4 regions of the Cupriavidus gilardii genome follow, and region 1 is predicted to be linked to each of the others. Evidence: predicted binding sites of a transcription regulator. Region 1 holds the regulator's gene; each other region holds the start of a gene.
What was found. The regulator FNR, encoded in region 1, switches genes on or off when oxygen is low (the NO sensors DNR and NnrR bind a similar motif). The targets are predictions, from matches to a motif close to TTGATNNNNATCAA.
Positions count from the first base shown of each region.

Region 2: the regulator FNR is predicted to act here: its motif matches at 1,887-1,900, upstream of FOB47_RS21415 (universal stress protein).
Region 3: the regulator FNR is predicted to act here: its motif matches at 2,815-2,828, upstream of clpB (ATP-dependent chaperone ClpB).
Region 4: the regulator FNR is predicted to act here: its motif matches at 2,382-2,395, upstream of FOB47_RS17225 (universal stress protein).

Region 1 is NZ_CP054626.1:1,866,056-1,870,251, forward strand. It holds gene scpB (SMC-Scp complex subunit ScpB) at 1-40, opposite strand, end outside; gene FOB47_RS18675 (sulfite exporter TauE/SafE family protein) at 628-1,401, opposite strand; gene fnr (fumarate/nitrate reduction transcriptional regulator Fnr) at 1,583-2,230, shown strand; gene FOB47_RS18685 (hypothetical protein) at 2,292-2,561, opposite strand; gene FOB47_RS18690 (FixH family protein) at 2,558-2,809, opposite strand; gene ccoG (cytochrome c oxidase accessory protein CcoG) at 2,822-4,196, opposite strand, start outside.
Region 2 is NZ_CP054626.1:2,500,773-2,504,968, reverse strand. It holds gene FOB47_RS21425 (DEAD/DEAH box helicase) at 1-154, shown strand, start outside; gene FOB47_RS21420 (serine/threonine protein kinase) at 186-1,217, shown strand; gene FOB47_RS21415 (universal stress protein) at 1,341-1,778, opposite strand; gene FOB47_RS21410 (hypothetical protein) at 2,077-2,340, opposite strand; gene FOB47_RS21405 (helix-turn-helix transcriptional regulator) at 2,678-3,712, shown strand; tRNA gene FOB47_RS21400 (tRNA-Met) at 3,830-3,906, opposite strand; gene FOB47_RS21395 (MFS transporter) at 4,055-4,196, opposite strand, start outside.
Region 3 is NZ_CP054626.1:1,275,838-1,280,033, reverse strand. It holds gene clpB (ATP-dependent chaperone ClpB) at 82-2,670, opposite strand; gene FOB47_RS16120 (MaoC/PaaZ C-terminal domain-containing protein) at 2,849-3,826, opposite strand; gene FOB47_RS16115 (D-(-)-3-hydroxybutyrate oligomer hydrolase) at 3,829-4,196, opposite strand, start outside.
Region 4 is NZ_CP054626.1:1,520,338-1,524,533, reverse strand. It holds gene FOB47_RS17235 (DUF6691 family protein) at 719-1,141, opposite strand; gene FOB47_RS17230 (YeeE/YedE family protein) at 1,151-1,585, opposite strand; gene FOB47_RS17225 (universal stress protein) at 1,812-2,315, opposite strand; gene FOB47_RS17220 (response regulator) at 3,275-3,922, opposite strand; gene FOB47_RS17215 (PAS domain-containing sensor histidine kinase) at 3,919-4,196, opposite strand, start outside.

The DNA of each region.
Region 1 (4,196 bases):
GCGCCGTCTCGAGGACGATTTTCGCCTCTTGGGTATTCATGTTGTGGTGTGCGGCCTGTCTTTGCATCTGCGTCCGTGACACCCGGACGCGCTGGAGATTGGTCGATTCAGCGGCGCGCGTTCCGCTTCAGGGACGCCTGCCGCCATTCATCGCGCAGCCGACCGGGATGCTTGCCGCATCGGGTCCGCGCGCTTCTCATCGGTGCATCGATTGCCGGTCCGTTCCGGCAGAAGATCGTCCGCCCGTCTCCCGATATCGGTCGGCGGAAGGACCAGCGTGTCGCGCCGTCTCCCCTGTTGCGGCCGACACGCCCGGACAGCCGCGACCGTCCGGAATGCGAGACAACTTGGTCATGGCCTGGCGTGCAGCCTGTCGGGCCCCTCGCTGCCACGCCGCTGGCCGGTATTCTTGGCCGATGTCGACATCGGATGTTCTAGCCGGACAGTGCGGGGAGGGAGATGGGTATGGATACCCATGAGTGCCTTGACAGACGCCTGGATCAAGCGCGACCGGGCGACCACGACACCTGCGCGAAAGCGGCCCGGTCGCGGTGGCTTCCCGCGATTGTATGGCATTCCCGCGCCGGCCTGCAACCGCGGGCTTGGCAGCCGCGCGGCGGCCCGCCGTCACAAGGTCAGGCAGAAGCCGTGCGCGGCCAGCGTTTCGGGCAGCATCGCGGCCCGCGCGAGACCGGCCGCACCGAACAGTGCGACCGCCGCGCCGATGCCGCGGCGGACCCACGGCCGGCGCGCCAGCACGCGCAAGCCGGCCGACAGGCTGGACAGCATCAGCAGATTGGGCAGCGTGCCCAGGCCGAAGGCCAGCATCACCAGCGCGCCCGACGCGGCGCTGCCCGCCAGCAAGGCCAGCGCGAGCGCGGCGTAGACCATGCCGCACGGCACCAGCCCCCAGGCCAGTCCGGCGGCGTAGCGGCGCAGCAGGCGCCGGGCGCCGCGCGGGGCCGCGCCGGCTTCCTTGCGTGCGATGGTTCTTCCGCCCCAGCGCGCCCAGCTTGCCGCAAGCCGCCGTGCCAGGGCCTCGACGCCGGGAACGCGTCCGGCCAGCCGCGCGCCGCCCAACGCCCACAGCCCGGCCAGCAGCAGGCTCGCGCTGCCGGCCGCGAACAGCGCGCGCTGCACCGGCAGATACTGCACCTTCCACGCGGCCGCGCCGGCCGCGCCGAGCAAGGCGCCGAGCACCGCATAGGCGCTCAGGCGGCCGGCATGCAGGACCAGCAGTTCGCGGACCCACGCCGCGCGGCTGCGGTACAGCGCCACCGGCGCGGCTTGCCTCGCATCGTTGCCCTCGAGTACCAGCGCAATGCCGCCGCACATCGCCGCACAGTGGACGCCGCCCAACAGTGCCAGCAGAAACACGCTTGCCAGTACGCCGATCGCCATCTCACGCTCCCCTCGACGGGATGCCGCACGGTAGAATGCCCGGACGCTTCACGTCCATCGCCATGCCGATGGCAACTCCCTCCCTTCGCGCGGATTCCAATTGCTGAACGCCATTCCCCTGAACGACCAATCGACCCGCTGCTCCACCTGCTCGCTGGGACAGCTGTGCCTGCCGGTCGGCATGTCGGCGCAGGACGTCGAAAAGATGGACACGCTGGTGCAGGAGCGCGTGCGCGTGCGCAAGGGCGAATCGCTGTATCGCCTCGGCGATCCACTGGACGCGGTCTATGCGATCCGCTTCGGCACGCTGAAGACGCACGTGACGATGGAAGACGGCCGCGCGCAGATCACGGGCTTTCACCTGCCCGGCGAAGTGGTCGGTTTCGATGGACTGACCGAGATGCGGCATGCGTCGGACGCGACCGCGCTCGAAGACACCGAGGTCTGCGTGGTCCGCTACAACGAGATCCAGACGCTGTCGGCCTCGCTGCCTTCGCTGCAGCACCAGTTCATGCGGCTGATGAGCCGCGAAATCACGCAGGACCAGATGATGCTGATCACGCTGGGCTCGATGCGCGCCGAGGAGCGGCTCGCCGGCTTTCTGATCAGCCTGTCCGAACGCCTGTCGGCACGCGGCTATTCGCCGTCCGAGTTCGTGCTGCGGATGAGCCGCGAGGAAATCGGCAGCTATCTGGGCCTGAAGCTCGAGACCGTCAGCCGGCTGTTCTCGCGCTTCGCCGAAGCGGGCCTGATCCAGATCCGCCAGCGCCATGTGAAGCTGGTCGACATGGACGGCATCCGTCAGCTGCTGGGCAAGACCGCCTGCTGATCCCGGCCCGGCGGTGGCCGCGGTGGCGCCCGCGGCAGCCGTTCCCCGCATTGCCACCGCGCTACTCCAGTTCGTCGGCCGCCGACATCGGCGACGACATCGGCGCCAGCATCGACGCCGGCAGCATGCACACCGTCAGTGCGCTGGACAGCGCGCACACCGCCCACGCCAGGCCGAAGCCGAGCGTATAGACCGCGCCGTGCGACAGCTCGAGTGGCCGGCCGAAGATCCGCAGATCGCGCGGATCGATCAGCGAGAACACCAGCACGAAGGCCATGGCCGCGCCGACGAAGGCGGGCCACAGCACCCAGATCAGCCAGCGCGCCTTCATGGCCGTGCCACCGATCGGGGATCGACCGCGTCGCGCGAGTCCTGCGTGGCAGCCGAAGCCGCCACCGCCGCCGGCGTCGCCGCCTGCCGGACCAGCAGCCCCTGACGCACCACGCCGTCGACGATCGGCCGGTCCGCGTGCTGCATCGCGACCCAGATCGTCACCGCACAGCCGATCATCGCCAGCGCCGGGCCACTGATCAGCAGCCACGGCCACGGCTCCTTCCACCATGGTTTGCATTGGGACATGTCGATGCCTCGTTACGGTTGGTCGGGAACGAAAAAGCGGGTGGACTGCCGCACTTGCACACGGTCGGCTGCAAGCCCGGCCCCGGACTCTGCGGGCGAGCCGCTGACCACGATATCGACCACATGGGTGCCCGACGCGGCCTGCTCCAGCGGCACGCGCAGCCGCAGCGGCAGCAGCCGGTTCGATGTGGGCGCGAGGTGGCCGGCACCGCGCTCGTATTCGACGGACAGGCCCGGCAGACCGGGGCTTTCCGCCGCGATGGCGACATCCATCTCGCCCTCGGTGGTATTGATCAGCTGCAGCCGGTAGACGTTTTCGATCCAGCGCCCGTCGACTTCGCGCGCCAGCGCCTGCCGGTCGCGGATGATGTCCACCTTCAGCGGCGTGCGCACGGCCACCGACCAGACGAAGCCGCCGGCCAGCGCCAGCCACAGCACCGCATACAACACGATGCGCGGGCGGACCACGCGGCGGCGCGCATTGGCCGCGGACAGCGCGCGCCGCATCGCGTTCTCGGAGGTGTAGCGAATCAGCCCGCGCGGATAACGCATCTTGTCCATGACCTGATTGCAGGCATCGATGCAGGCCCCGCAGCCGATGCACTCGTACTGCAGCCCGTCGCGGATGTCGATGCCGGTCGGGCAGACCTGCACGCAGATGCTGCAGTCCACGCAGTCGCCGATGCCGAGCGCGCGCGGGTCGGCCTTGCGCGAGCGCGAGCCGCGCGGCTCGCCGCGCCGCGTGTCGTAGGTGACCACATAGGTGTCCTTGTCGACCATCACGCTCTGGAACCGCGCATACGGGCACATGTACTTGCAGACCTGCTCGCGCATGAAGCCGGCATTGCCCCAGGTGGCGAACGCGTAGAAGCCGATCCAGAACGTTTCCCACGGCCCGGTGGACAGGTTCAGCACCGCCCGGCCCAGCGCATCGATCGGCGAGAAATAGCCGACGAAGGTAAAGCCGGTCCACAGGGCGATCGCGATCCACAGCAGATGCTTGGTCGCCTTCAGGCGCAGCTTGCGCGGGCCCCAGCGTTCGCCGTCGAGCCGGATGCGGGCGATGCGGTCGCCCTCGACCTTGCGCTCGATCCACAGGAAGATCTCGGTGTAGACGGTCTGCGGACAGGCATAGCCGCAGAACAGCCGTCCGGCGATCGCGGTGAACAGGAACAGCGACAGCGCCGAGATCACCAGCAGCACGGCCAGATAGATCACGTCCTGCGGCCACAGCACCAGGCCGAACAGATAGAACTTGCGTGCGCCCAGGTCGAACAGCACCGCCTGGCGGCCGTTCCATTGCAGCCACGGCGTACCGTAGAACACCAGCTGCGTGGCCAGCACCATGGCGATGCGCCAGCTGGCGAACGCGCCGGTCACGGCGCGC
Region 2 (4,196 bases), 630 kb from region 1:
CCAGGTGAAGGGCCCCGGCCGCCCGGCCGGCAATGGCGAACGTGCGCAGGCCGCGCCGCGCCCGGCGTCCGAGTCGAACGGTCCGTCGCGCAACCGCCGCCCCGGCCCGCAGGCGGCATTGCTCGGCGGACAGCGTTCGCGGCAGGGGTCCTGACGCGCGCGGTGTCCTAAGCTAGCGCTTAGCCATGGTGACGTCGCCCGATCCCGCCGCCTCGCCGGACATTCCGTTCGCGGGGCTGACGCCCGACCTGATCCTCGATGCGCTCGAGGCGGCCGGCTTCATGCCGGACGGCCGGCTGCTGGCGCTGAACAGCTACGAGAATCGGGTCTGGCAGGCCGGGGTCGAGGACGGCGCGCCACTGGTGATGAAGTTCTACCGTCCCGGACGCTGGAGCGACGCCGCCATCCTCGAGGAACATGCCTTCGTGCGGCAGCTCGCCGAGGCCGAGATCCCCGCCGTGCCGCCGCTCGAGTGCGGCGGCAGCACGCTGCTGTCGCATGCGGGCTTTCGCTTCGCGGTGTTCCCGCGCTGCGGCGGCCGCGAGCCCGAGCTCAATCGCGCCGATACGCTGACCTGGCTGGGCCGATTCATCGGCCGCATCCATGCCGTGGGCGCGACCCGGCCCTATCTTCATCGGCCCGCGCTCGATGTCGAGACCTTCGGCGTGGCGCCGCGCGACTGGCTGCTGGCGCAGGACTGCATCCCGGCCGATCTGCGGCCGGCCTGGCAGGCCGCCGCCGATCTCGCCATCGATGGCGTGCGGCGCTGCTACGAGCGCGCGGGCGACGTGGCGATGCTGCGGCTGCATGGCGACTGCCATCGCGGCAACCTGTTGTGGATCGACGCGGATCAGGCCCGCGGCGGCAGCGCCGGTCCGCATTTCGTCGACTTCGACGACAGCCGGACCGGCCCCGCGGTACAGGACCTGTGGATGCTGCTGGAGGGAGACCGCGCCGCGATGCAGAGCCAGTTGGCCGATATCGTGGCCGGCTACGAGGACTTCGCCGAATTCCCGACGCGCGAACTGCATCTGGTCGAGGCGCTGCGCACGCTGCGCCTGCTGCACTACAGCGCCTGGCTGGCGAGCCGCTGGAACGATCCGGCCTTTCCGGCCGCGTTTCCGTGGTTCGGCACGGCGCGCTACTGGCAGGACCGCATCCTCGAACTGCGCGAACAGATCGCGCTGATGGACGAGCCGCCGCTGTGGTCGGCTTGATCGCGGCTTGATCCCGAGTTGATCGCGAGTTGATCGGCCGGGCTGCCGATCGTCCCGGGCGCGACCGCGGCGCTCGTCACACTGTGGGCCTGGAATGGCCCGCATCATCAGGCCATCACACCATCACGCCTTCTCCGGCGCCTTTACCAGGATCACCGGGCACGACGCATGCGCCACCACGCGGCCGGCGACCGAGCCGAGCACCGCGTCGAAGAACGATCCGCGGCCATGGGTGCCGATCACGATCGCATCGGCGTTGACCGATTTGGCCAGCGCCACGATCCGGTCCGGCGGAAAGCCGCTCAGCGCATGCTTTTCCACGCGCAGCTGCGCGGCGGCCAGGATGTCGCAGACCGAGCGCATCGCCTTTTCGCTCTCCTCCCGATGCCAGTCGTCGATCGCGTCCTTGCTGACGAAGGCGCGGACCTGTCCGGTGACCTCCGGGGCGACGTGCACCACATGCACGGTCCGTTCGCCCTGCAGCAGCTTCCCTTCGGCGATAAAGCGGGCGGCGGCGTCGCTGAAGGCGGAGCCGTCAGTGGCGAGCACGATATGGGTCATGGCGAGGGTTCTCCTATCAGGGGCCTTGCAGGCGTTGTCGACGGCCAGGCGGTTCGGCGTTGCCGTGCCTGGCTGAATTCATGATGGCAGCTAGGCGGCGATCTCGCCATGATTCCGGTCAAAAACTCGGCACTTCGCCGAATTGCATGCCTGATCCTGCACTTACTGCGACAGCAGCATCCCCGTAAAGGTCACTAGCCAGCCACTGGCGAGGCAGGCGCCGATCCACGCCGCCACGATCAGTGCATTGTCTCGAACGCTCATCGCTCGCTCCTTCGCTTCGTCACAACGTGCCGGCTCATTCGCCGATCGGAGCGGGGTAATCGCCGCGGGTGCTGGTACGTGCGCCCTCGCTGTAGACGTCGTGCGTGCGGGCGCCGTCCCCGTAGACGTTGAAGGCGCGCCCGCCGTCGGCGAAGCGGTCCGTCGAGCGGAACGTGTAGCCATAGTCGTCGCCGGCATGCGATCCGCGCACCGGCGCGGCGAACACGCTGTTCAGCGACAGCAGCGCGGTACCGGCGATGGCGGCGCTGAGAACCAGGCGGGTGGTGGTGATCTTCATGATTTTCTCCATTTGTTGAATTTTTAAGAATCGTTTTGCGGCGGGATGTCGTCAGCCGATGTGAGAAGAATAGGCTCACATCCGGGCAGCGACGCGACGCTGCCTCGTATCAGTTATTCAAAGTTTTTAACAATGCGAATGCTTGTGCTGCACCGGCCTGGGCCTTGCCCACTCCGCGTGCCGGCGGGCATCGCATAGGCTGTTGCTCGCACTTTCGTTTCGGAGGGCCGAAGTGCGTGCCGGGAACCGTCGTTCCTTGTCCATTTCCTTCATTTCCGGACGCCCCGCTTGATAGGCTTCGCTCTCCCCACGGATGACCAACCTCTGATTGCGCTTTATGGCCCAACAGTTCGATTCGCAACTCGACGTTTCCATTCTTTCCGTCCTGCTTGACGACGGTGGTCCCCGCCGCTGGATGAGCGCCGAGGACGTGGCGCACGGCCTTGCCGCCCTCGGCGTCGCCGAGCCGCCCGCCGAGGTGCTGCAGCAGCGGCTGGTGCTGTTGCTCGCCGACGGCTCGGCGGAGTGCCGCGCGCAAGGGCGCGGCCTGATGTGGCGCCGCGCCGAAGGCGCCGGCCGGATGCTGTCCAACGCCGGCACCTGGCTCAGCGACGAGGAGGCGCTGGCCCTGCAGGTGCTGAAACGGTTCGCCGGCCGCCAGATCACCTCGGTGATGGCGACCCTGCTGCGGCCGTTGTTCGATGCCGCCGAGTCGCAACTGCGCCGGCGCAGCGGCGAGGGCGGCACCGGGCGGATCGCCTGGCATCGCAAGGTATCGGTGGTCGAGCGCAGTTCGCCGCTGGTGCCGCCGCGGCTGCGCGAGGTCGTGCTGCTGCCGGTGCTGACGGCGGTCTTCGAGGAGCGCTGCCTGGAGGTCGTCTACCGGCCGCGCTTCGAACCGGAGAGCAAGCGCGTGCTGATGCCGCTCGGCGTGGTCGAGAAGGCCGGCATGGTCTATCTGGGCGGACTGGAAGACGAAGAGCCGGCACCGCAATGCCTGCGGCTGGACCGCGTCCACGCGGCGCACGCGTTGAAGGAGCGCTTCATCTATCCCGACCATTTCTCGCTGGCCGACTACGTCGAAGAGGCAGCCGAATTCGGGCTGCACGGCGACGGCAATATCAAGCTGGCGGTGCGCTTTGCCAAGGGCTGCGGCGACATCGTGCGCGACGCGCCGATGGCGCCCGATCAGACCGAGGAGATCGGCCCCGACGGTTCGCTGGTGGTTCGCTGCACGGTGGAGATGGCCGATTGGCTGGTGCGCTGGCTGCGCTCGTTCGGGCCGCAGGTCGAGGTGCTGGAGCCGGTGGCGCTGCGCCGCGCGCTGGCGCTCGAGGTCAAGTCGATGGCGCGGGCTTACTGCCGGAACTGAGGACGGAACTGGGGGGCGGGTGGTGGGGAGGGGTTCCCGAGAGGAGCCCCGATCGGGACCCTGGAGGGCGGCGCCAAAACAAAAAGGGGTCAGCTTGCGCTGACCCCTTCGAAATACTGGTGGCGAATCAGGGACTCGAACCCCGGACCTGCGGATTATGATTCCGTCGCTCTAACCGACTGAGCTAATTCGCCGACGAAGACCGCCATTATACGGGCCGCTGGATCGCTGTCAACACTTTTGTGCGGTCCACGGGTATCCGGATGCCAAAAAAAAACCGGCGGCCCTGGCCGACCGCCGGTTTCGCCGCCGGCCCCCGGGCCGGCGTGGCGCGGTCGAAGATCAGTCGTGCGCGTAGATATCGACGTCCTTGGTCTCGCGGATGAACAGCGAGCCGATCACCAGCGTGATGCCGGCGATCACGATCGGGTACCACAGGCCGTAGTAGATGTTGCCGTTCTGCGCGACCAGGGCGAACGAGATG
Region 3 (4,196 bases), 590 kb from region 1:
GCGGCAAAATAAAAAAACGCCGGGCCAAGGCCCGGCGTCTTCATGTGGCAGCATTCGCCGAAGCGACTGTCGCCCCGCGGGTCAATGCACCACCCGCCCAAACGTGAACTCGCCGTTCTGGTAGTCCACCGGCACGACGTCCTTGGCGGCGAACTTGCCCTCCAGGATCAGCCGCGCGACCGGGTTTTCGATCTGCTGCTGGATCGCGCGCTTCAGCGGGCGGGCGCCGAACACCGGATCGTAGCCCGCGCTGGCGATGCGCTCGAGCGCCGCGTCGCTGACCTCCAGCGCCATGTCCATGCGCGCAAGACGCGACTGCAGCCGCTGCAGCTGGATCTTCGCGATCGACTCGATGTGCTTCTGGTCGAGCGCGTGGAACACCACCACTTCGTCGATGCGGTTCAGGAACTCCGGCCGGAACTGCGTCTTGACCTCCTGCCACACGGCGCCCTTGACGGCCTCGTGCGGTTCGCCGCTCATCTGCTGGATGATCTGCGAGCCCAGGTTCGAGGTCATCACGATCACCGTGTTCTTGAAGTCCACGGTGCGGCCCTGGCCGTCGGTCAGCCGGCCATCGTCGAGCACCTGCAGCAGCACGTTGAACACGTCCGGGTGGGCCTTCTCGACTTCGTCGAGCAGCACCACGCTGTACGGCTTGCGCCGTACCGCCTCGGTCAGGTAACCGCCTTCCTCGTAGCCGACATAGCCCGGCGGCGCGCCGATCAGCCGCGACACGCTGTGCTTCTCCATGAATTCGCTCATGTCGATGCGGATCAGGTGCTCCTCGGAGTCGAACAGGAACTCGGCCAGCGCCTTGCACAGCTCGGTCTTGCCGACGCCGGTCGGGCCGAGGAACAGGAACGAGCCATACGGCTTGTTCTCGTCGGCCAGCCCCGCGCGCGAACGGCGGATCGCGTCGGACACCAGCCGCACGGCCTCGTCCTGGCCGACCACCCGCTTGTGCAGATAGTCCTCCATCGCGATCAGCTTCTCGCGCTCGCCCTGCATCATCTTCGCCACCGGAATGCCGGTCGCGCGGCTGACCACCTCGGCGATCTCCTCGGCGCCGACCTGCGTGCGCAGCAGACGGTTCGGCTGCTTCTGCTCGCTGGCCTCCGCCGCGGTGGCGGCCTTGAGCTTGCCTTCGAGTTCCGGCAGCTTGCCGTACTGCAGCTCGGCGACCTTGTCGAGCTTGCCCTCGCGCTGCAGCCGCGCGATCTCCAGGCGGATCTTGTCGATCTCCTCCTTCAGCGCGGCGGCGCCCTGGGCAGCCCCCTTCTCGGCCTTCCAGATCTCGTCGAGATCGGCGTAGTCCTTCTCGAGCCGTTCGATCTCCTGCTCGATCAGTTCGAGCCGCTTGCGCGAGGCCTCGTCGGTCTCCTTCTTGACCGCCTCGCGTTCGATCTTCAGCTGGATCGTGCGGCGCTCGAGCTTGTCCATCTCCTCCGGCTTGGAGTCGATTTCCATCTTGATGCGCGCGGCCGCCTCGTCGATCAGGTCGATCGCCTTGTCCGGCAGGAATCGGTCGGTGATATAGCGGTGCGACAGCTCGGCCGCGGCGACGATGGCCGGGTCGGTGATCTCGACACCGTGGTGCAGCTCGTACTTTTCCTGCAGGCCGCGCAGGATCGCGATGGTCGCCTCGACCGTGGGCTCGTCGACCAGCACCTTCTGGAAGCGGCGCTCCAGCGCGGCATCCTTCTCGATGTACTTGCGGTATTCGTCCAGCGTGGTGGCGCCGATGCAGTGCAGCTCGCCGCGCGCCAGCGCCGGCTTGAGCATGTTGCCGGCGTCGATCGCGCCCTCGGCCTTGCCGGCGCCGACCATCGTGTGGATCTCGTCGATGAAGACGATGGTCTGGCCCTCGTCCTTGGCGATATCGGACAGCACCGCCTTGAGCCGCTCCTCGAACTCGCCGCGATACTTGGCGCCGGCCAGCAGGCCCGCCATGTCGAGCACCAGCACGCGCTTGTTCTTCAGGGTCTCGGGGACTTCGCCGTTGACGATGCGCTGCGCCAGGCCCTCGACGATCGCGGTCTTGCCGACGCCGGGCTCGCCGATCAGCACCGGGTTGTTCTTGGTGCGGCGCTGCAGGATCTGGATCGCGCGGCGGATCTCGTCGTCGCGGCCGATCACCGGATCGAGCTTGCCCATGCGGGCGCGCTCGGTCAGGTCGATCGTGTACTTCTTCAGCGCCTCGCGCTGGGCCTCGGCATCGGCGCTGTTGACCGACTCGCCGCCGCGCACCGCGTCGATCGCCGCCTCCAGCGACTTGCGGCTCATGCCGTGCTCGCGCGCGATGCGGCCGGTCTCGCCCTTGTCGTCGGCGACCGCGAGCAGGAACAGCTCGCTGGCGACGAACTGGTCGCCGCGCTTGATCGCCTCCTTCTCGGTGGCGTTGAACAGCGCCGCCAGCTCGCGGCCGAGCTGGACCTCGCTGGTGCCCTGCACCTGCGGCAGCCGCTTGATCGCGGCGTCCAGCGCGCTGGCCAGGCCGTTGATGTTGACGCCGGCGCGCGAGAGCAGCGCGCGCGCCGAGCCGTCGTTCTGCGCCAGCAGCGCGCGCAGCAGGTGCTGCGGTTCGATGTATTGGTTGTCGTTGCCGATCGCCAGCGTCTGGGCATCGGCCAGCGCTTCCTGGAATCGGGTAGTCAGTTTGTCAAGACGCATAGGGAAATCCTCACTGGGATACGTGTCCCGAGGCGGCCCCAGCGGCGCAGTCGCAGAGCACCGCGTCGTCGGCCGGCAGGACACCGGATGTCACTGCCGAAGATAGGGCTTTGCCGTGACATTTCAAGACGAAACGATGCGTATTTGATGTGGCGCAAGCAGCGCGCCATCGGACGGATCAGGAAGGAACCGCGGTCTGGCGGCCCTGCGCGAGGCCGCCGGCATCGCCGGCAAGCTTGCGCTCCAGGTTGCGGACCAGCACCAGCGCCTCGCCCTGCAGCACCGGCCGGCCGTCCTCGCCGGTGATGTCGGTGGCCAGGTTGACCAACTCCTTGTCGGCGCGCAGCCGCACGATCCGTACCGAGGCCCGCAGCGGCTCGCCCAGCCGGGCGGCCGCGCGCAGCCGCAGCGACTGCTTCATCCAGCCGGTGCCGCGCCCCGGCAGGCGGGTGCCGAGCAGGTCGGAGAACATGCCGGCCAGCAGCGGCAGCGGCACCAGCGGGCCGTCGAAACCGCGGCGCCGGGCCAGCGCCGCGTCGGCATACAGCGGATTGGCGTCCCCGCTCAGCGCCACGTACTCGTCGAGATCGGCCCGCTCGAAGGCGCGCACCGCGTCGGCCTGCTGCCCCGGCCTCAGGTGGTACAGCGCCGCATCGCCTGCCGCCGCGGCGCCCGCGCCGCCTGCACCGGACACGAGCGGCCCGGCCAGCGCGGCCGCGTCGGGATCGAGCAGCAGCTCGGCGTCGCCGCTGGCGGTGACCGGCGCCTCCCCCGCCGGCAACGCGCGGCCGCCGCGCTGCACGCAACGGATCGCGGTGCGCAGCCCGATCCGTCCGGCCGCCCCCTCCCCCGGCACCAGCTCCGCCACCACGCCGTCGCCGACGTAGGTCGGCTGCGGGAACATCAGCGTCTGCGCCAGCGGCAGCACCGGCCCGGCGCGGCCGCGCTGCATCTGCGCGCACAGCAACGAGAACAGCAGCATGCCGTGCGCGACGGTGGCGCCGAAATGCGTGCCGCGCGCAAACGCCGGGTCGCAGTGGATCGGATTGTCGTCGCGCGACAGCCTCGCGAAGCGATCGAAGTCCTGCTGCGTCAGCACGCGCGGCGCGGACGGTACGGAAGACCCGGAAGGCTGGGAAGGCTGCGGGATGGCCATCGTCACTGCGGCACCTCGACGATGCCCCCGACGACCTCGATGCGGTCGCCGGCGGCAGGGTTGGCGGCAAAGCCGGGAACATTGGACGGCTGGATTGCCGGCGCGGGCGAGTTCGGCGTACCGCCGCGCGGCACCGTACGCACCACCTGCGACGGCGGCAGCGGCGTGCCGTTGCGCAGATGGTCGTACATCGCGTCGAGCGCGCGGTTCAGGTACAGATGCAGCGGCACATAGCGATTGCCATAGCCGGGCACCAGCGCATTGAAGGCGTCGAAGTGCTGGGCGTTGGTCACCTCGACATACGACAGCCGGCTCGCCGCGCCCTCGCGCTGCCGGTTCAGGCCCAGATACGGGCGCGACGTGTGGTTGA
Region 4 (4,196 bases), 350 kb from region 1:
GCCATCGGGAAACCCGGAGGATTGGCGGCGGCAGTCACGTCGGTGCGGGGGCTTTTATCGCGGCTCTTGAAGCGTCATGCGAGGCGGAACAAGTAGCCCTCGTGCGCTGAGAGCCGTGATCGCGAAGGACGTTCGTCGAATATCTACCAGGCCCCATACCACCCTCGTGCCGCGCACCGCCTTCCAGTTCAACGAGGTTGTGCAGAAATTCCGGATAAAGGACAGGTGGAAGATCTCCATAACCACCAGCGCATTGACTGACAGCGTACGTGCCAGTTCCAGCGATCGGCCGCGGCCGAGTGCGCAAGAGTGGATACCGTAGACGCCGCGCAGCATCCTTGCTGGCCCATGCCAAGCCCATGGCGGTCATCTGGGCCATGGGCAGGCGGCGTTGGATCCCGTCGCGAAGATTCCGGAGCTCAAGGGATGCGCGGGTAAGGTCAGCCTGGCACAGTCCTTTCCGCCTGTCCGTCGTAAGCCGAAGTCGTCGACACAGACGCGTCCCTCAAATCGGAAAACGCTACGACCACGTTACCAAGCGCCTTGGGCAGTGTGACAGTCGGACATGCGGAACCATCCGTCCCCGCATATCCGACACTCAGCTATCGCAGAGCAAGCCCCTTCTTGCCGGACGAGACGCGAACGCGCCGATGGATTTACACCGATATCACCGAAACCGCCGAATCTCCGTGAGAGGCTATGTATTGCCGGCACGCATTCAGCTACGCCTCCTTCCCCGCTCCAAAAGCTCGAATAGCCCCATTCCGACGAGCATGGCGACCACGAATACCACCGCCTTGTAGTCGCGCATGCCCAAGGTGACCAGGGCAGGTCCCGGGCAGAAACCTGCGAGGCCCCAGCCGATGCCAAACAGGAGGCTGCCTCCCACGAGACGTCGGTCGACGACGGTGGCCGTCGGCATTCGCATTGGCAGTCCGAGCAGCGTGGCGCTGCGCCGGCGAGCCACGGCGAAGGCGACAATGCCGACCAGGATGGCACCGGCCATGACAAAAGCAAGCGATGGGTCCCAGTTACCGGCCAGGTCCAGGAATGCCAGGACCTTGGCTGGATTCGCCATACCCGAAATAATCAGGCCGATGCCGAAAACAACGCCAGCCAGAAGTGCAAAGAACCCAGGCATCGTTTCCTCTCAAGCGTCAAGCAGATGGCGGGCGACGAAGACGGTGACGAATCCGGACGCCATGAAGGTGAGAGTGGCCACCAGCGAGCGCGCCGAGAGGCGCGAGATGCCGCACACGCCGTGCCCGCTCGTGCATCCCGCCCCGTAACGCGCGCCGACCCCCACGAGCAGTCCTGCCACGGTCAGTGTGCCGAAGCCGGCGTCGATTCGCGGGATCGGCAGCTGCGCGAATACTCCGTACATGAGTGGAGCGCCCATGAGTCCTGCAATGAATGCCACGCGCCAGGCGACATCGCCGCGCACCGGCGTGAGCAGTCCGCCAAGCACGCCGCTGATGCCGGCGATCCGGCCATTTAGCAGAGCGAACATGGAGGCGGCGATGCCGATAATTATGCCGCCCGCCAGCGGAGCCAATGGAGTGAAGGCACTCCAGTCGATCGTCATGGGGCTATTCCTTAGGACAGTACAGCGGAAACTGGATCGGGCTCCGACACAGCGGGGCTCGTGAGCAGCGGCTCAATTATTCAGCCGAGTGCCGGGAAGCGAGGGACAGCTGGGGCTGGCGGCGCGGATGCCTCCGCTCCAAGGGCATAACCCGACCGCATCCGGTGAAGACCCGGTCGGGCCCTCTCATTCCTCTTGGCCATCAGAGCCATTCCGGCGTACGCCCCTAGTGTGCGTCGTTCGAAGTTGATACCGTGGCCGGCTCCGATTTGTCAGCACGCTGAGCCGGATGGCGAACCAGCAGGACCGGACGCGTCGAGCGATGGACCACACCCTGCGCCACGCTGCCCATCAGCAATCGCTGCATCCCCCTTCGACCATGCGTGCCCATGACAATCAGGTCCGCATTCCACTCTTGCGCCTCGAGCTCGATCGTCGCCGCCACCCTTCCGGGCGCCACCGAGGTTTTTCGCAGCTTCGTACAATGCTCTACACCGGCTCCCGCCAGCGACGCCGCGGCGTCCTGCAGAACCGCTTCCCCGTAAGTAAGCAACGCCTCGGTGACGCCGCCCGGGTCGTATGGGCCTATGCCGTAGTAGATATCGGTACTGTCCACAACATACAAGGCCTGGACTATCGCGCCGCAGCTCTGCGCAAGACGGGCTGCCTGCATTACTGCCAATCGGGACAATTCGCTGCCATCCACCGCTACCAGAATTCGTTTGTACATGATCATGCCCCTCCGCCGCTTGCAATTGCGCGTGAGACAAGCATATGAGCGCGCACCGTCCAGCTATTGATTTGCATCAAGCTCCCTGGCTTCTCCTGCCGCTATTGTCTGACCGGACCTGGCAGCGCCAATGCTGCCGGAGCCGGCCGCCTGTGTCCGTGGCAGCCACACGACCCCAAGGAGACATCCATGCAGACAACCCTTGTACCGCAGCGACTTCGAACCCGTGGCAGCACTGGACCATCGAACCGTCGCGTGTACGACCATGAGGATATGTGCCGAGTGGAAACGCTCCAGGCGGCAGGGGAGCGTTTGCGAATCGTCATTGACCGCCCTTCCCTGCCGAGAGCGCTCGTCGTGATGCTGTACGCAGGCAAAGCCTCATCGCGCATCGCATCGGCAAACTACTTCTGCCGCAAGCTGTGGAAACTGGGCTACGCAACTGCCTTGATCGACATTGCGCCTCGTCGTCACCGGCACTCGGCCGACACTTTCCACAGACATACGGATCTCGTGCACCGCGTCGCCCGCGTCGCGGAATGGCTTGAGTCCGAGGCGCCGTGCGGTCCGATACCTCTGGTATGTGTAGCAGCAGGCGAGTTGGCGTCAGAGGCGACGATGGCGGTGGCCGGTCATGCTACGTTCTGCGCCTTGGTGACCCTGCGCGGTCCGCGAGACCTGGCCAGGAGCGCGAATCAGGATGCCTGCCCTATTCCTGCGTTGGCTATTGTCGGAGGCAACAGCTCGGACACCACCGCGCCAAACCGTGGCGACGGGTCGGCTGACTGTCAGTGCAGCCGGTCGTCGCTGGTGCGAACCCTGTGGGGAACCTTTGACCAGCCGGCTGAACTGTCCCAAGCTGTCTCACTCTGCACCGACTGGCTTGAGACTACTATCCCACGCCAAGCGCCGTCGTCTCGGTAACCGCCGGGTAATGGGCCCTCGTTGCCGCACAGGCTTCACAGCGTGGCATCGTCGCAAAACAAGCCATGTCGAATTGCATACCGAACCAACGCCGCCTCGTTTGGCAAGCCGAGCTTCTCCATCAGACGCATCTTGTACGTGCTGATCGTCTTCGCACTGACACACAGGCCGGCGGCGATCGCCGAGACCGTTTCTCCCAGAACCAGTCTTCGGAACACCTCCATCTCGCGATCCGATAGAGAGAGATGGGGCAATTGCTCCGTCCCGCCCTGAAGCCCGGTGGCAAGCTTTTCCCCGATCGCCTGGCTGACGTAGGTGCCACCGGATGCGACCTTGCCGGTTGCGGCGACCAATTCCGTGGCGGCGCTTTCCTTGGTGAGATAGCCAGACGCGCCGGCTCGGAAAGCCCTGCGCACGTACTCTTCCTCGGCATGCATCGTCAGCACCAGTATCCGCAGCCCAGGAAACTCCGTCCGAATCTGCTTGATCAGCTCCAGCCCACTGCGCCCTGGCATGGACAGATCGAGCACGATCACATCACTGCGGTGTTGCCGCAGCTGGCTGCACACCTGCGTCCCATCTTCGGCTTCCGCCACGACCTCGAAACCACCGGCCCGTTCAAGAATGTGTCGGACGCCGTCTCGTACGACGGCATGGTCGTCCGCGATGAAGACCTTGATCATTGTTTCCCCCCGCTCGGGATCACGTCCGACTGCGGGAAACGAACAGCCAGTCGGAAGCCGTCGCCCGGTCGATACTCCATTGTTGCAGCGCCGCCTAGCAGGCGCGCGCGCTCGCGCACCCCCACGAGCCCCATCGATCTTCCTTCGGCAGATGGCGCCGTGCGGCCGTCCCAGCCGATACCGTTGTCCTGCACCACCAGCTCGTATTGCCCGTCGACGAGTTCAAAGCGGATCTCCACATCCGATGCGCGCGAATGCCGTACCACGTTGTTCA